DNA from 2 places in the Rhizobium sp. WYCCWR 11146 genome. Region 1 is predicted to be linked to the other one. Evidence: predicted binding sites of a transcription regulator. Region 1 holds the regulator's gene; the other holds the start of a gene.
The links. The regulator LexA, encoded in region 1, represses DNA repair genes until DNA is damaged. The targets are predictions, from matches to a motif close to TGTTCNNNNTGTGTTCNG.
Positions count from the first base shown of each region.

Region 2: the regulator LexA is predicted to act here: its motif matches at 5,521-5,538, upstream of HX899_RS25500 (2'-5' RNA ligase family protein).

Region 1 covers NZ_JACCEY010000037.1:139,956-147,600, forward strand. Annotated here, with positions in the region: gene HX899_RS28305 (ComEC/Rec2 family competence protein) at 1-1,057, shown strand, start outside; gene lexA (transcriptional repressor LexA) at 1,038-1,757, opposite strand; gene HX899_RS28315 (VOC family protein) at 1,955-2,848, shown strand; gene kdsA (3-deoxy-8-phosphooctulonate synthase) at 2,845-3,690, shown strand; gene eno (phosphopyruvate hydratase) at 3,840-5,114, shown strand; gene HX899_RS28330 (septum formation initiator family protein) at 5,251-5,571, shown strand; gene pdhA (pyruvate dehydrogenase (acetyl-transferring) E1 component subunit alpha) at 5,717-6,763, shown strand; gene HX899_RS28340 (pyruvate dehydrogenase complex E1 component subunit beta) at 6,779-7,645, shown strand, end outside.
Region 2 covers NZ_JACCEY010000031.1:227,592-235,236, forward strand. Annotated here, with positions in the region: gene HX899_RS25460 (helix-turn-helix domain-containing protein) at 1-329, opposite strand, end outside; gene HX899_RS25465 (LysR family transcriptional regulator) at 514-1,440, opposite strand; gene HX899_RS25470 (hypothetical protein) at 1,519-2,043, shown strand; gene HX899_RS25475 (AbrB/MazE/SpoVT family DNA-binding domain-containing protein) at 2,141-2,431, shown strand; gene HX899_RS25480 (LysR family transcriptional regulator) at 2,428-3,321, opposite strand; gene HX899_RS25485 (Atu4866 domain-containing protein) at 3,427-3,801, shown strand; gene HX899_RS25490 (SDR family oxidoreductase) at 3,944-4,678, shown strand; gene HX899_RS25495 (methylated-DNA--[protein]-cysteine S-methyltransferase) at 4,790-5,353, opposite strand; gene HX899_RS25500 (2'-5' RNA ligase family protein) at 5,615-6,223, shown strand; gene HX899_RS25505 (succinylglutamate desuccinylase/aspartoacylase family protein) at 6,325-7,386, shown strand; gene HX899_RS25510 (ArsC family reductase) at 7,507-7,645, shown strand, end outside.

The DNA.
Region 1 (7,645 bases):
GCCCTTCGTTACAGTTGCAGGCTTCTTCGGCGGCGTCTTCCTGACCTCGCTGATCGGCGGTTTTTCCACCGCGCTGTTTTCGATCGAGCATTTTCATCGCCTGACCGCCTACGGCCTGCCGGCGAACCTCGCGACGATGCCGATCATCTCCTTCATCGTCATGCCGGCCGGCTTGCTGGCGATGCTGCTAATGCCTTTCGGTCTGGATGTTTGGGCCTGGAAGGTCGTCGGATTCGGCCTCGATCTGGTGATCGCGGTCGCAAAGACGGTGTCCGGCTGGGATGGCAATATCGACGTCGGCCGCATGCCCGCCTGGTATTTCGCGATAGCCGTGGCAGGCTTTCTGCTGCTGACGCTGCTCCGTACCCGGTTGCGCCATGCCGGCACATCGATCATCGCGGTCGCAACACTCATCCTGTTGCTTCTACCGGTTCCCCGGCCGCCGGATCTGGTGATTTCGGAGGATGGCAGTCTCGTCGCGGTGGTCGAGGCGGCAGCAATGGCTTCCAACCGTGAAAGACCGCCGGATTTCATCTTCGACCAGTGGCAGAGAGCGCTAGTCCTGCCGAAGCATGACCCGCCGAAGATGCTGGATGGTCCTGCTATCCCGCCTGAGGGAGAAGACCGCCGCGTCAGGCTTTCCCGCGATCAGCAGAACGAAGCAAGGACCGCGATGCGGGCGGCCGCAGCGGGCGGTGACGCAAACCGCTTTTCCTGCGTCAAGAAGGCCTGGTGCACATCAAGGCTCGGCAATGGTCAGGTGGTAACCGTCATCGACAATGCCGCCTATCTCGGCCCGGCATGTGACGCGGCCGATATCGTCGTGACATCGGTCCGCCTTCGCTTCAACAATTGCCGCTCAGGTGCGACGCTCTTCACCGGTGAGACGCTGCGCAGGACGGGTTCCATCGAGTTGCGCTTCACGGACACCGGCCTGGAGGTCGCAACCGCATTCGATGCATTGTCGCGGCCATGGATGCGCCATCGCGCCTATGACTGGCGCAGCAACAGTTTTACCGAATCGGGCCTGGCCAATGTCAGTGATAGCGGCGAATGAGACCGACGAGTTTGCCCTGAACCTTGACGCGGTCCGGCCCGAAAATCCGGGTCTCGTAAGCCGGGTTGGCGGCCTCCAGCGCGATCGAGGCGCCCTTGCGGCGGAAGCGCTTGAGCGTCGCTTCTTCGTCGTCGACGAGAGCAACGACGATGTCGCCAGGACTTGCGGTGCTGCCATTGCGGATGATCACGGTGTCGCCGTCGAAGATGCCGGCGTCGATCATCGAATCGCCCTTGACCTCGAGCGCATAATGTTCACCGGAGCCGAGCATGTCCGCCGGAACGACGATGTCGTGGGTATTGTTCTGGATCGCCGAGATCGGCACGCCGGCAGCGATTCGGCCCATGACCGGCACGGAGACCGAGTTGCCGTTGTCGGCGACGGGTTTTGCGGGAGCGGGGGCGGCGACCGGCTGAGGTTTGCCGAGGCTGCCCTCGATGACGCTCGGCGAAAAGCCGCGCCGGGGCTGGATGCTGGGGCTGTAGGCCTCCGGAAGCTTGATGACCTCGAGCGCACGGGCGCGGTTCGGTAGGCGGCGAATGAAGCCACGCTCCTCCAGCGCCGTAATCAGCCGGTGAATCCCGGACTTGGAAGCGAGATCCAGGGCATCCTTCATTTCGTCGAAAGATGGCGGAACGCCGGATTCCTTCATGCGCTCATGAATGAAAAGGAGAAGCTCCTGTTGTTTGCGCGTGAGCATCGACGTTGTGACCTCGTGATTGAAACAAATCCAGAACATACACTATATGTTCCATATGTGTTCCGCAAGTAGCTAAATTTCCGTAAAACTTGGCGCCAACTCGTTGAGATTTTTATTTTCATTCGCCGGATTGGCACACAAGTCTTGCCTTGGGCGGCACTCTCACACATCTCTGCCGTGTTAGGAGAGGGGATATCATGAACGAGCACTCCGCCAAACCGCACCCGCTGGATCATGTCGTGCTGCCGGTCGTCAATATCGATCTGGCGCGCGAGAGGCTCGGCAAGCTCGGCTTCACCGTTGCCGCCGATGCGCGCCATCCCTTCGGAACGGAGAATGCCTGCGTCTTCTTTGCCGACAAGACTTATCTGGAGCCGCTCGGGATTGCGAGCGTCGAGGAGAGCGAGGCATCAGCGCGGCAAGGCAATGTCTTCACCGCCCGCAACCAGGCCTTCCGCTTCCGCTGCGGCGAGGAGGGGCTTTCGGGGCTGGCTTTCGGCAGCAAGGATGCCGGCATCGATCATCAGAATTTCGTCGGCAACGGATCGAGCGCCGGCGAGATGCTGCAGTTCACCCGGCCGATGACGATGCCGGACGGTTCCGAGACGATTGCCGGCTTCAAGCTGGCTTTCGCCGGCGACCTGCGCGCGCCTGATCTCCTGCTCTTCACCGTCGAGCGCGTCACGCTGCCGGCTGACCGCGCCGCGCTGGAGACGCATGCCAATGGCGTCACCGGCCTAATCGAGATCGCGCTTTGCACGCCGGAGCCGGCCGCCTTCGCTGCCTTCGTCAGCCTTGCCGTGGCGCAATCGGCAGTCGAGAAGACCGGGTTCGGCGTCAATATCGCAGCATCGAATGCGAAAATCAGCCTGATGACGCCGGAAGGGCTGGAGGCCTATTTCGACATCGCCGGCTCATCCGCAGATCGCGGCCTGCGCGGCCGGGCAATCCTCTTCACTGTCGCCGATCTTGCCGTGACAGAAGCGCATTTGGCTGCTAACGGGGTGACATACACGCGCAAGAACAATCGCATTCTGGTGAAGCCCGCGCCCGGGCAGGGCACGCTCTTCGCCTTCGAGGAAACACGATGAGCACTGATACGAATTCCGAAGTCAGGATCGGCGAAGGCCAAGGCCAGGTCACTTTTTCCAATACCGGCCGCCTGTCGCTGATTGCCGGTCCCTGCCAGATGGAGAGCCGCGACCACGCCTTCATGGTTGCCGGCACGCTGAAAGAGCTTTGCGGAAAGCTCGGCATCGGCCTCGTCTACAAGAGCTCCTTCGACAAGGCGAACCGGACCTCGCTGTCGGCTGAACGCGGTATCGGGATCGAGAAGGGCATGGAGGTCTTTGCCGACCTCAAGAAGGAATTCGGCTTTCCCGTCCTGACCGATGTTCATACCGCCGAGCAATGCGAGGAGGTGGCAAAGATCGTCGACGTCCTGCAGATCCCGGCCTTCCTCTGCCGCCAGACCGACCTTCTTATCGCCGCCGCCAAGACCGGCCGCGTCGTCAATGTCAAGAAGGGCCAGTTCCTCGCTCCCTGGGATATGAGGAACGTCCTGAAGAAGCTCAATGCCAGCGGCAATCCGAACGTGCTGCTGTGCGAGCGCGGCGCCTCATTCGGCTACAATACGCTGGTTTCCGACATGCGCTCGCTGCCGATCATGGCGGCGATGGGCGCGCCCGTTATCTTCGATGCGACCCATTCCGTGGCGCAGCCGGGCGGCCAGGGCGAATCCTCCGGCGGTCAGCGGGAATTCGTGGAAACCCTGGCGCGCGCCGCTGTGGCTGCCGGTATTGCTGGTGTCTTCGTCGAAACCCATCAGGACCCCGACAATGCCCCTTCCGACGGCCCGAACATGGTCTATCTCAAGGACATGCCGCGGCTTCTCGAAAAGCTGCTTGCCTTCGATGCGGTCGCCAAGGCCTAAGGTTCAGCTTGACGTTCAACAGTCTGACATGATCGTGCTATAGGCCACATCCGAACGCTGGTCCGAAGGCTATTGCAGCATTGTAATTTGCACGCCTTCGACTAAGACAGGTTTCGAACCATTTATCACCCACCGAGCAGGAAGAACCCATGACTGCAATCACCGATATCATCGCCCGCGAGATTCTCGATAGCCGTGGCAATCCCACCGTCGAAGTCGATGTCTATCTCGAAGATGGCAGCATGGGCCGCGCGGCCGTTCCCTCGGGCGCCTCGACGGGCGCGCATGAAGCGGTCGAACTGCGTGACGGCGGCAAGCGCTACCTCGGCAAGGGTGTCGAAAAGGCGGTCGAAGCCGCCAACACCGAGATCTTCGACGCGATCGGCGGCATCGACGCCGAAAACCAGATCCAGATCGACAACATCATGATCGAGCTGGACGGCACGCCGAACAAGTCGCGCCTCGGTGCCAACGCCATCCTCGGCGTATCGCTCGCCGTTGCCAAGGCTGCGGCCCAGGCGTCCGGCCTGCCGCTCTACCGTTATGTCGGCGGCGCTTCCGCCAGCCTTCTGCCGGTGCCGATGATGAACATCATCAATGGTGGTGCTCATGCCGACAACCCGATCGATTTCCAGGAATTCATGATTCTGCCGGTCGGCGCCGATTCGATCGCCGAAGCCGTGCGCATGGGTTCGGAAGTCTTCCATACGCTGCGCAAGGAACTTGCCGCGCAGGGCCATAACACCAATGTCGGCGACGAAGGCGGTTTCGCACCGGGCCTGAAGAGCGCGCCCGAGGCCCTCGACTTCATCATGAAGTCGATCGAGAAAGCCGGCTACAAGCCGGGCGACGACATGTGCCTCGGCCTCGACTGCGCCTCGACGGAATTCTTCAAGGACGGCAAATACGTACTCGAAGGTGAAGGCCGCACGCTGGAATCGGGCGCCATGGCCGAATACCTGGCCGAGCTCGCCGCCAAGTATCCGATCATCTCGATCGAGGACGGCATGGCCGAAGACGACTGGGATGGCTGGAAAACGTTGACCGACCTGGCCGGCAAGAAGACCCAGCTCGTCGGCGACGATCTCTTCGTCACCAACTCCGCCCGTCTTCGCGACGGCATCCGCATGGGCGTCGCCAACTCGATCCTCGTCAAGGTCAACCAGATCGGCACGCTGACGGAGACGCTCGATGCCGTCAACACGGCGCACAAGGCGGCCTATACCGCCGTCATGTCCCACCGCTCCGGCGAGACCGAAGATTCGACCATCGCCGATCTCGCGGTCGCCACCAACTGCGGTCAGATCAAGACCGGCTCGCTGTCGCGTTCCGACCGTCTTGCCAAGTACAATCAGCTGATCCGCATCGAAGAGGGCCTCGGCCCGCAGGCCCAGTATGCCGGCCGCTCGATCATTCGCGGCTGATCGGATCTGATTTCCAATGGCTTGACCCGCGCCTCCCGGCGCGGGTTTTTTGTTGCCCGTTTTTTAGAGTCAACGAACGGTTAATCTCTGCGCGTTAGATTGAACGAATTGGTAATGCGTTCAAGAGCATGCGTGTATGTGGACAAAGCATCATAAGAAGAGAAAGATCGGTCGCTTCGTCATTCCGGCCATGACGGTCGCCTTCCTCTCCTATTTCGGTTATCATTGCATTCATGGCGATTACGGCCTGCGCGCGACGGAGACGTTCGAGCATCAGCGTGTCGCGCGTGAAAAAGAGCTTGCGATCTTGAAGGCGAAGCGCGAACATCTGGAAAATCAGGTCGCGCTCTTGAGTGACGGGTCGCTCGACAAGGACATGTTGGACGAAAAAGCGCGTTATCAGCTCAACATGTCGCGCGCGGACGAGATCGTCGTATTCAACCACTATTCCAATTAACCGGAAACAGGTTAATTGGAATTTTCGTAGTTTTTCCAATAATTTAGGACCGAATACGAGCCATGCAATTATGGCATTGCTGTGGTCAATTTTCTTCCCTATGGTACGCGCCACCAAGAAACGACAAACCCATAGGGAGGGTTGAATGGCGCCGCGAAAGACCGCGACCGTTTCCAGCCGCAAAACTGCAGCAAAACCGGCAGCCAAAGCATCGAATGGAGGCCCGGTAGCCGACTTCGATCGCAATGAAGAGCTGAAGGCCTATCGCGAGATGCTGCTGATCCGCCGCTTCGAGGAGAAGGCCGGTCAGCTTTACGGCATGGGCTTCATCGGCGGCTTTTGTCACCTCTACATCGGTCAGGAAGCTGTCGTCGTCGGCATGCAGATGGCGCAGAAGGAAGGCGACCAGGTCATCACCGCCTATCGCGACCACGGCCATATGCTGGCAACCGGCATGGAAGCGCGTGGCGTCATGGCGGAACTGACCGGACGTCGCAGCGGCTATTCCCACGGCAAGGGCGGCTCGATGCACATGTTCTCGAAGGAGAAGCATTTCTACGGCGGTCACGGTATTGTCGGCGCCCAGGTCTCGCTCGGAACGGGTCTTGCCTTTGCAAACCGCTACCGCGGCAATGACAATGTCTCCATCGCCTATTTCGGCGACGGCGCTGCCAACCAGGGCCAGGTCTACGAGAGCTTCAACATGGCTGCTCTCTGGAAGCTGCCGATCGTCTATATCGTCGAGAACAACCGTTATGCCATGGGTACCTCGACCGCCCGCGCCACCGCGCAGTCGAACTACTCGCTTCGCGGATCCGGCTTCGGCATCCCGGGCATTCAGGTCGACGGCATGGACGTTCGCGCCGTCAAGGCGGCGGCCGACGAGGCGCTCGAACATTGCCGCTCCGGCAAAGGCCCGATCATCCTCGAAATGCTGACCTATCGTTATCGCGGTCACTCGATGTCCGATCCGGCGAAGTATCGCTCCAAGGAGGAAGTGCAGAAGATGCGCTCCGAGCAGGATCCGATCGAACAGGTGAAGGCACGCCTCGTCGAAAAGGGCTGGGCTTCCGAAGACGATCTGAAGGCGATCGACAAGGATGTTCGCGACATCGTCGCCGACAGCGCCGACTTCGCCCAGGCCGATCCGGAGCCGGATGCATCCGAGCTCTATACCGACATTCTGCTCTAATCGGGGAGGGAACCCATGCCTATCGATATCCTCATGCCCGCCCTCTCTCCGACCATGGAAGAAGGCACACTGTCCAAATGGCTGAAACAGGAAGGTGACAAGGTCACCTCAGGCGATGTGATCGCCGAAATCGAAACCGACAAGGCGACGATGGAAGTCGAAGCCGTCGACGAAGGCGTCATCGGCAAGCTGCTCGTCGATGCCGGCACCGAAGGCGTCAAGGTCAACACCAAGATCGCCGTGCTGCTGCAGGACGGCGAATCGGCCTCGGATCTTTCCGTCGCCAAGCCGGCCGCCGCACCAGCTCCGGAAGTTGCCCAGGAAGAGAAGCCGACCAACACCGGTTCTGCCTCCGCACCGCTTCCGGCCGAGCCGAAGGCCGTCGTTCCGAACGACCCCGAAATCCCGGCCGGCACCGAAATGGTGTCGACGACCGTGCGCGAAGCGCTCCGCGACGCCATGGCCGAGGAAATGCGCGCCGACGAAAACGTCTTCGTCATGGGTGAGGAAGTCGCCGAATATCAGGGCGCCTACAAGGTCACGCAGGGGCTGCTGCAGGAATTCGGCCCCCGCCGCGTCGTCGATACGCCGATTACCGAGCATGGCTTTGCCGGCGTCGGCGTCGGTGCCGCCATGGCCGGCCTTCGCCCGATCGTCGAATTCATGACCTTCAACTTCGCCATGCAGGCGATCGACCAGATCATCAACTCCGCTGCCAAGACGCTTTATATGTCCGGCGGCCAGATGGGTGCTCCGATCGTCTTCCGCGGCCCGAATGGTGCAGCGGCCCGCGTCGGCGCCCAGCACAGCCAGGATTATGCAGCCTGGTACAGCGCCATTCCCGGCCTGAAGGTCGTCATGCCCTATACGGCATCCGACGCC
Region 2 (7,645 bases), on a different contig from region 1:
GTGCCCGCCGGGACAGGCCTTGATGGAACGGCGATCGATCCCATCCTGATATAGGCTTCCTCGAACAGCTGTCGCGGAACGGGAAGCGCCAGGGTCTGATACTTCTGCGGCGCCTTGGGAATGTTCTCCATCGTCAACGGTCGATAGTCTGGCAGCAAGCCATAGGCGCCGGCTTCGAGGCGCAAAGCCTTGTCATCTGCCATGACAATCTTCGTTCCCGATTGCACCTGTATCAACAAGGGGCTCGTATTGACGAGACGATAAAAACAGGCCCGCCCGCCCTGGCGGATCAAGGCCCTGGTCGGAATGGGAAAGACCTCGTCCAGCATATGTTCTCCGACAACAGGATGGATGATCGTGGGGCTCCGGCTGCCCGGCCGTGAGACTGAAGCCATGATCGGTAGAACCGGCATGAAGACGCCCGCCTCGCCCCACCGATCCCTTGAGGATCGGGAATATCAAAAACCGCGGGTGATGGGCAATCTTGAGCGTCATTTAGTCGTCGATGTGAATTCAGGTTTTGCCGGCAGCGTCCGCCCGGCTTTTCACGTGATCGATGAAGGCCCGCAGCTTCGGCATCACCTGATGACGGCTGGGATAGTAGAGGAACACACCCGGCGCCATCGGCGCGAACGCCTCCAGGACGCGGACGAGTTTTCCTGCCTTCACGGGTCCGGCGGCGATTGGCTCCGGCACTTGCGCAAGCCCCATATCTTCGACGGCGGCTCCCAGCATGGTGGGGAAATCATGGGCGATCAGCGGCCCGGAGACGACAGCCTCGATCGGCTTTTTGCCGCTGACAAACGACCAGGGCGCGATTGAGCCGTTCGAGCGGCGCATGCGGATGCAGGCATGCTGACGCAGATCGTCGATACGGTCGGGCCGCCCTCTCCGGCGCAGATATTCGGGACTGCCGACGACCGCCAGCGGGAACGGCGGCGTCAGCCGGACCGCGACCATATCGGCTGCGATGAACTGGCCGAGCCGGATGCCGGCGTCAAATCCTTCCGCGGCGATGTCGACCAGTCCCTCATTCGCGGCGACCTCTACCTCGATCTCGGGAAAGGCCTGGCAGAAGGATGCGATCAGTGGCTCCAGCAGGATCGGCACCACTGCCGGCGGCACTGTGAGACGCAACAGTCCAGCCGGTCTCTGCCCGAGCTCACGCGCAACCGCGCTTGCGGCAACCAGTTCCTCGAAAGCGGGCTTTGCGCGCGTCAGGAACCGCTCGCCGGCTTCAGTCAGACCGACACTGCGCGTCGTGCGGATGAACAGAACTGCGCCGACACGCTCCTCGAGCGCACGTACGGCCTGGCTGATTGCCGATGGGGTTACCCCGAGTTCGCCAGCTGCCCTGCGAAAACTGCGGTGCCGGGCAACGCTCAGAAACGCCTCAACGCCATCGAGCGCGCCTTGCCTGACTGTGAAGTTCTGCTTCATACCGCATCGATATTATCGCGAATAGTCGATCGCGGGAAGCGGCCGTACATCTGGATCCCACAAATCAGGAGTGCCCCGATGTCGACGGAATCCATCTTCCGAACCCATCTCATCCTAGGCTATGTCGCGTGGCTGCTTTGCTTCGGCGCCTATATTCTGCCCTGGGTCAAATCGATGGACAGGGTCAAGGCGCACCGCGCCATCGCCACTCTGCACAGCTTCCGCTTCTTCGGGCTCGTCTTCATTCTGCCTGGCGTCGTCGGCCCCAACCTGCTCGCCAGCTTCGCCACCTTCGCTGCCTTTGGCGACCTTGCGGCCGGGCTGCTTGCCATGCTGGCGCTCATCACGATCAGGATACGCCCAGTCTTCTGGCAATTCGTCGTCGCCTTCAATCTCGTGGGAATGGGCGATCTCGTCCTTGACTACTATCACGCGATCCGGGCCGGCCTTCCCGCACAGGCGGGGGAATTGGGCGCCGCATACGCGATCCCAATCATTTACGTGCCCCTGCTGATGATCACCCACGTCTTCGCATTCTATTTGCTGCTGGGTCCTCAGCCGAAGGCAACCCGGGCCCTCGCTGGCGAGGCTGCGGTATCTTAGGACTCCGCCGTCTCAAGCCATGGATCCGCGATAGTGTGGTGACGGAACCATCTGCCTCGCATATCTTGTCTTTGTGTTACCTGCGGGACTCAAGCTGATGGCTCACTCCGAAAACCTCATTGCAACGGTCTCGACCAAAGGGCAGATCATTCTCCCAAAAACGATCCGGCAGCGGCGGAAATGGGAGGCTGGTACTCGGCTGATCGTTGAGGAAACTGCGGAAGGCGTACTTCTAAGGCAGGCTCCTGCCTTTTCTCAAACCAAGCCGGACGATGTGTTCGGCATGCTTCCTTTCAGCGGTGAACCGAAAACTCTGGAAGACATGGAAGCCGGCGTATTGGCCGAAGCCCGCCGCCGTGACGGCCTCGAATTCGCAGATGGCATCTAACCCTTAGACTTGCGGACATAATCGACCAATGCGCGCAGCTTCAGCGGCTGCCTCTGGCGCCTGGGATAGTAGAGATAGAAGCCCGGGAAGGGCGGACAGAAATCCTCCAGCAGCGGCACGAGTTCACCGCGGTCGATATAGGGCTGGAAGGTTTCCACCATGCCGAAGGTGACGCCTGCCCCCGCGCAGGCCATGCGGATCATCATTCCCATATCGTTGGTCGTGACTGTGGGATCGACGGCGACGTCGAAGTCGCGATCATTCTCGGTGAACTCCCAGCGATAAGGCGCCGTATCCGGGCGCGGCCGCCATCCAATGCAGGCATGGTTCTGCAGGTCGCGGGGGTGGCGGGGGTGGCCGCGGCGCTCGAGATAGCCGCGGGATGCGGCGGCGCATTGTCGCTGCTCTTCGGAGACTGATATGGCGATCATGTCCTGTTCGATCACTTCGCCCAGCCGGACGCCCGCGTCGAAGCCGGCCTCGACGATATCGAATTCGTCATCGGTGATGGTGATATCGAGCTTGATGTCAGGGCAGGCTTCCATGAAGCCGGCCAGCAAGGTGCCGGAGAGGAAGTTCTCGGCGATCGAGGAAACGGTGATCCGCAGCAGGCCGCTCGGGCGCGCCTGCATTTCCCGCACCGTCTGCATCGCACCCTTGACCTGTCGGACCGATGGACGAACTGCGTCGAAGAACACTTCGCCGGCTTCGGTCAGGCTGACGCTGCGCGTCGTGCGCTGGACCAGGGCGACGCCGACCCGATCCTCCAGGCGCTGCAGGGCCTGGCTGACGGCGGAGCGGGTGACGCCAAGCCGCTCGCCGGCGAGCCGGAAGTTCCGCGCCTCCGCCACCGCAAGAAAAACCGAAATGCCTTCGAGATCGTCGACCATTGGTTAGCATTTCTAACCAAGGCATCCTGGATTGGCAACTTAATCACTCGGGCTCTCCGTATTATCTTTCAGTCGAGGTCAACGAAGGCTTCGAAAGGCAAGGCAATGCGAAGGATTTTCAAAAGCCCCGTCCTGCAGTTTTTCACGGCGGTCACCCTGGCTGGGGCGGCGTCCAGTTCGTCCACCGCCGACACCGTGAACGACCGAGAAACTCAGCAGCAACAAACAAGCGAGAACACAATGCAGCAACATCCCTATATCGGCATGTGGGTGACGGATGACGGCCGCGTCCGCCACGAACTTCTGCCTAATGGCCGCTACGACGAGGCCCGCGGCAGCCGGGAAAGCGCCTATCGAGGACGCTACGAAGTCACAGGAAGCCACATCGAATATTGGGATGACACGGGCTTCACGGCCGACGGCGATTTCGTCGACGGCAACACCCTCCATCATGGCGGCATGGTGCTTCGGCGCAAATGATGTGCCGCCTGAAAGGCAACGATGCGCTGCGCGCAAACTTCGACGCCTGGGCGGAAACAACGCTCAGCGCCGATTTTCCCACCTGACCACCAAAAAACCTCAGCCGCATCGCCAGGCGAGCGGCGTACACATGGAGCTTGAAATGTCTGATATCAAAGGAAAAGTCATTGCCATCACCGGCGCCAGCAGCGGCATCGGAGAGGCGGCGGCAAAGGTGCTGGCTGCCGCAGGCGCCCATATCGTGATCGGCGCCCGCCGCACCGAGCGCCTTGAGGAACTCGCCGGCGAAATCGCCGCAACGGGCGGGACGGTGCGCCTGCGACAGCTTGATGTCACCGACCGTTCCCAGGTGGAAGCCTTTGCAGGCTTTGCCCGCGCCGAATTCGGCCGGCTGGATGTCATCGTCAACAATGCCGGCGTCATGCCGCTGTCGCCGCTCGACGCCCTCAAGGTCGACGAGTGGGACCGGATGGTCGACGTCAACATCAAGGGCGTTCTCTACGGCATCGCGGCAGCGCTTCCGATCATGAAGGCGCAGGGATCAGGGCAGATCATCAACCTGTCTTCGATCGGCGGCCACAGCGTCTCGCCGACGGCGGCCGTCTATTGCGCGACGAAATTCGCGGTGCGGGCGATCTCGGACGGATTGCGGCAGGAGACCGATCGTATCCGCGTGACTGTCATCTCTCCCGGCACGACGACATCGGAACTGGCCGACACCATCACCGATCCCACGGCGCGGGACGCCATGAAGGCTTTCAGGGCGATCACGATCAGCCCCGAGGCGATCGCCAATTCGATCCTCTATGCCGTCAGCCAGCCTGATGACGTCGATGTCAGCGAGATCATCATCCGGCCGACCGCCAGCCCCTATTGATCCGCTGAGATTGCCGCCAAAGCAATTCCAGCAAAAGTGTAGAGCGGTTTTGCCAGGCAAAGCGCGAAGCGATTTTGCCTGGAATTGCGGAAAACGAAAAGCCTCCGCCGCCTAAAAACCCAACGACTGCTGGGCAGGCGGCGGCGGTGCGAGATTGACGCCCTCGAGCTCCAGCATGCGGGCCTTCGATGACGAACCGCCGGGAGCGGAGAAACCGCCGATCTTGCCGCCGGCCGCAAGCACCCGGTGGCAGGGGATAATCAGAGCGACCGGGTTCTTCGCCATCGCCTGGCCGACGTCGCGAGCGGCTTCCGGCCCGACTCCGAGCTCCTTCGCCAACGCGCCGTAAGTCGTCGTGCGGCCCCAGCCCACACGCCGAGCTGCCGCATAGATATCTTTGAAAAAGGCATCCTGGCCGGCAAGATCGAGTTCGACGCCGGAAAAATCCGTCTCCTCGCCCTGGAAGTAGCGTTTCACGGCGGCGACCGTCTCGAGCACGCCGGGCGTTGGCGCGCCGGCTTCGGCATCCGGCAGGCGGCGCAGCAGCAGCCGTTCGGTCGCTTCCGCTGACTTGGTCGGCAGTTGGAAACGGATGATGCCGGCGTCGCTCCAGGCAATACCGCAGAAACCGCCCGCGGTTTCGAAGATCAGATAGTGGTGCGTTGTCTCAGCCATGACACAGCCTCCGCGTTTTCGATTACCCTCAAAATCGTATGGGACGGCCTCGGTTTCAACCCGTTTCTTGCGCGCATAAGGCTTCCGGGAAATATCGCGATGCGTCTCTCGCAATGTCAATCGAACATCCACGTCATCCGTTCAGAGAAGATTGTATCGGAAAATTATGTTCTGTTTTTGTTCTTGATATTCAATCTCGTCAGAGTATCCTTCGTCGCGTTTTGGAAACGACGAGGGGGGTCATGACGACCCTGAGAGCCCATGAACCAAATCTCCTTCGACTTCGAGGATGGGCGAAGTCGGCGCGGGCGACCGGGCGAAAACCATAGCGGCGGACACCGGCTTTTCTTCGCCCTCTGTCCGCCTGCGGCGGTCGAGCGGCAGGCGGCATCAATCGCAGATGACTATGGCAAGGCTTTCTCTCTTTCGGCAAAGCCGCGGCTGACCACGCTGCATGTGACGATCATCGGCATCGACGATTATGAAGAATTGCCGGAGGACGCGGTCTTTGCGGCGCGCCAGGCCGGCGCCACGGTGGAGGGCGCGCCGATTGCGGTCACTTTCGACAGGATCATGAGCTTCAGGCGGGAAGGCAAGGCGCGGCCGCTCGTGCTTTGCGGCGAAGGCGGGCTGAAGCCGCTCACCCGGCTGCATGTCCAGCTCGGTGTCGGCATGCATAATGCCGGACTGCGGCACAATATCAGCCGCGATTTCACACCGCACATGACACTGCTCTACGACCGCAAGACCGTGCCGACGGCGAGCCTCGACACACCAGTTTCATGGACCGCATCCGAATTCCTGCTCATCCACAGTGTTCTCGGAAAAGCCGAACATCGGATCATCGATCGCTGGCCGCTGCTCGGCTGAGGCAATGATGTCTCCGGGCCACGCTTGCGCTTGCCTTATTTCCGCTCATATAGCTCTGGATGCCTAACCGGGCGCTGGTTGCAAACGGGAACGAAGACAGCATGGACGTTTCAGAGATCATCATCCCTGGAGATATGCCGGGAACGGAGTGGCGGCTGCCGGTGCTGCGCTTTAAAGGCCGCGATCCGAAGGCGCCGAAGACCTATATCCAGGCGGCACTGCATGCCGGCGAGCTGCCGGGAACGGTGCTGCTGCATTTCCTCTGCGAGCGGCTACGGCAGGCGGAAGACCAAGGCGGGATCGCCGGCGACATCACCATCGTGCCGCAGGCCAATCCGATCGGTGCGGCGCAATCGCATTTCGGCGAGCTACAGGGCCGTTTCGACCTGGGCTCACGCACCAATTTCAACCGGGATTTTCCGCTGATCTCCATTACCGATCGGGCGACGCTGATCGAGGATCTCGATGATTACCCGGCTACGGACAGATTGAAGAGGCAGCTGCTGCATATGGCGCTTGGCGCCGATCTCGTGCTCGACCTGCATTGCGACGACGAATCCCTGCAATATGCCTATATCGACGAGGCCTTCTGGCCGGAGGCGGCCGATCTTGCTGCTTCACTCGACATGGAGGCCGTGCTGCTTTCGGATGGCGAAAGCTCGGCCTTCGAGGAGGCCGTCGGCTTTGCATGGAAATATGAAGTTCCCGGCGAACGCCGGCCCCGGCTGCCCGGCAAACTCTCCGTCACAGTCGAGCTGCGCGGCAAACGCGACGTCGATCCGGTGCTGGCGAAATCGGATGCGGACGGGCTCTGGCGCTTCCTCGCGGCACGCGGGATCGTTGGCGACGAAAAACCGGCGGCAACGGTATTTTCCGGCCCGGCCGTGCCGCTCGACAATGTCGAGATCATCCGCACGCCAGAAGGCGGCGCCGTGCTCTTCCATCGCGATATCGGCGAGAGGGTTGCCGAAGGCGACCGCCTAGTGACGATCGTCACCCGGCCCGGGCAGCCGGGCGGCAGCATCGAGCTCACCGCGCCGCAGGACGGACTGATCCTGACCCGAACCTCCGACCGGCTGGTGCGGCGGCGCGGCGACCTGATGAAGATCGTCTGCGACGAACCCAGCAAGGCTTCCCGCAAGGCCGGCACGTTGGAGAATTGAGCCGGGGCCGGTTTTGTCCTGCTGCGATTGTCGACGCGCTCGGGGATAAAAGGTCGCACGGCGTTTGCGCCGACCTTCGTGCATGTTATCTCGCTGTCATCACAGGGAGATCGATCGGGCATGGCCGTCACCATCTATGGCATCAAGAATTGCGACACGATGAAGAAGGCCCGCAGCTGGCTGGAAGAACATAGCGTCGCCTATGAGTTTCACGACTACAAGGCGCTCGGTATCGACCGCACCCATCTCGAAGCCTGGA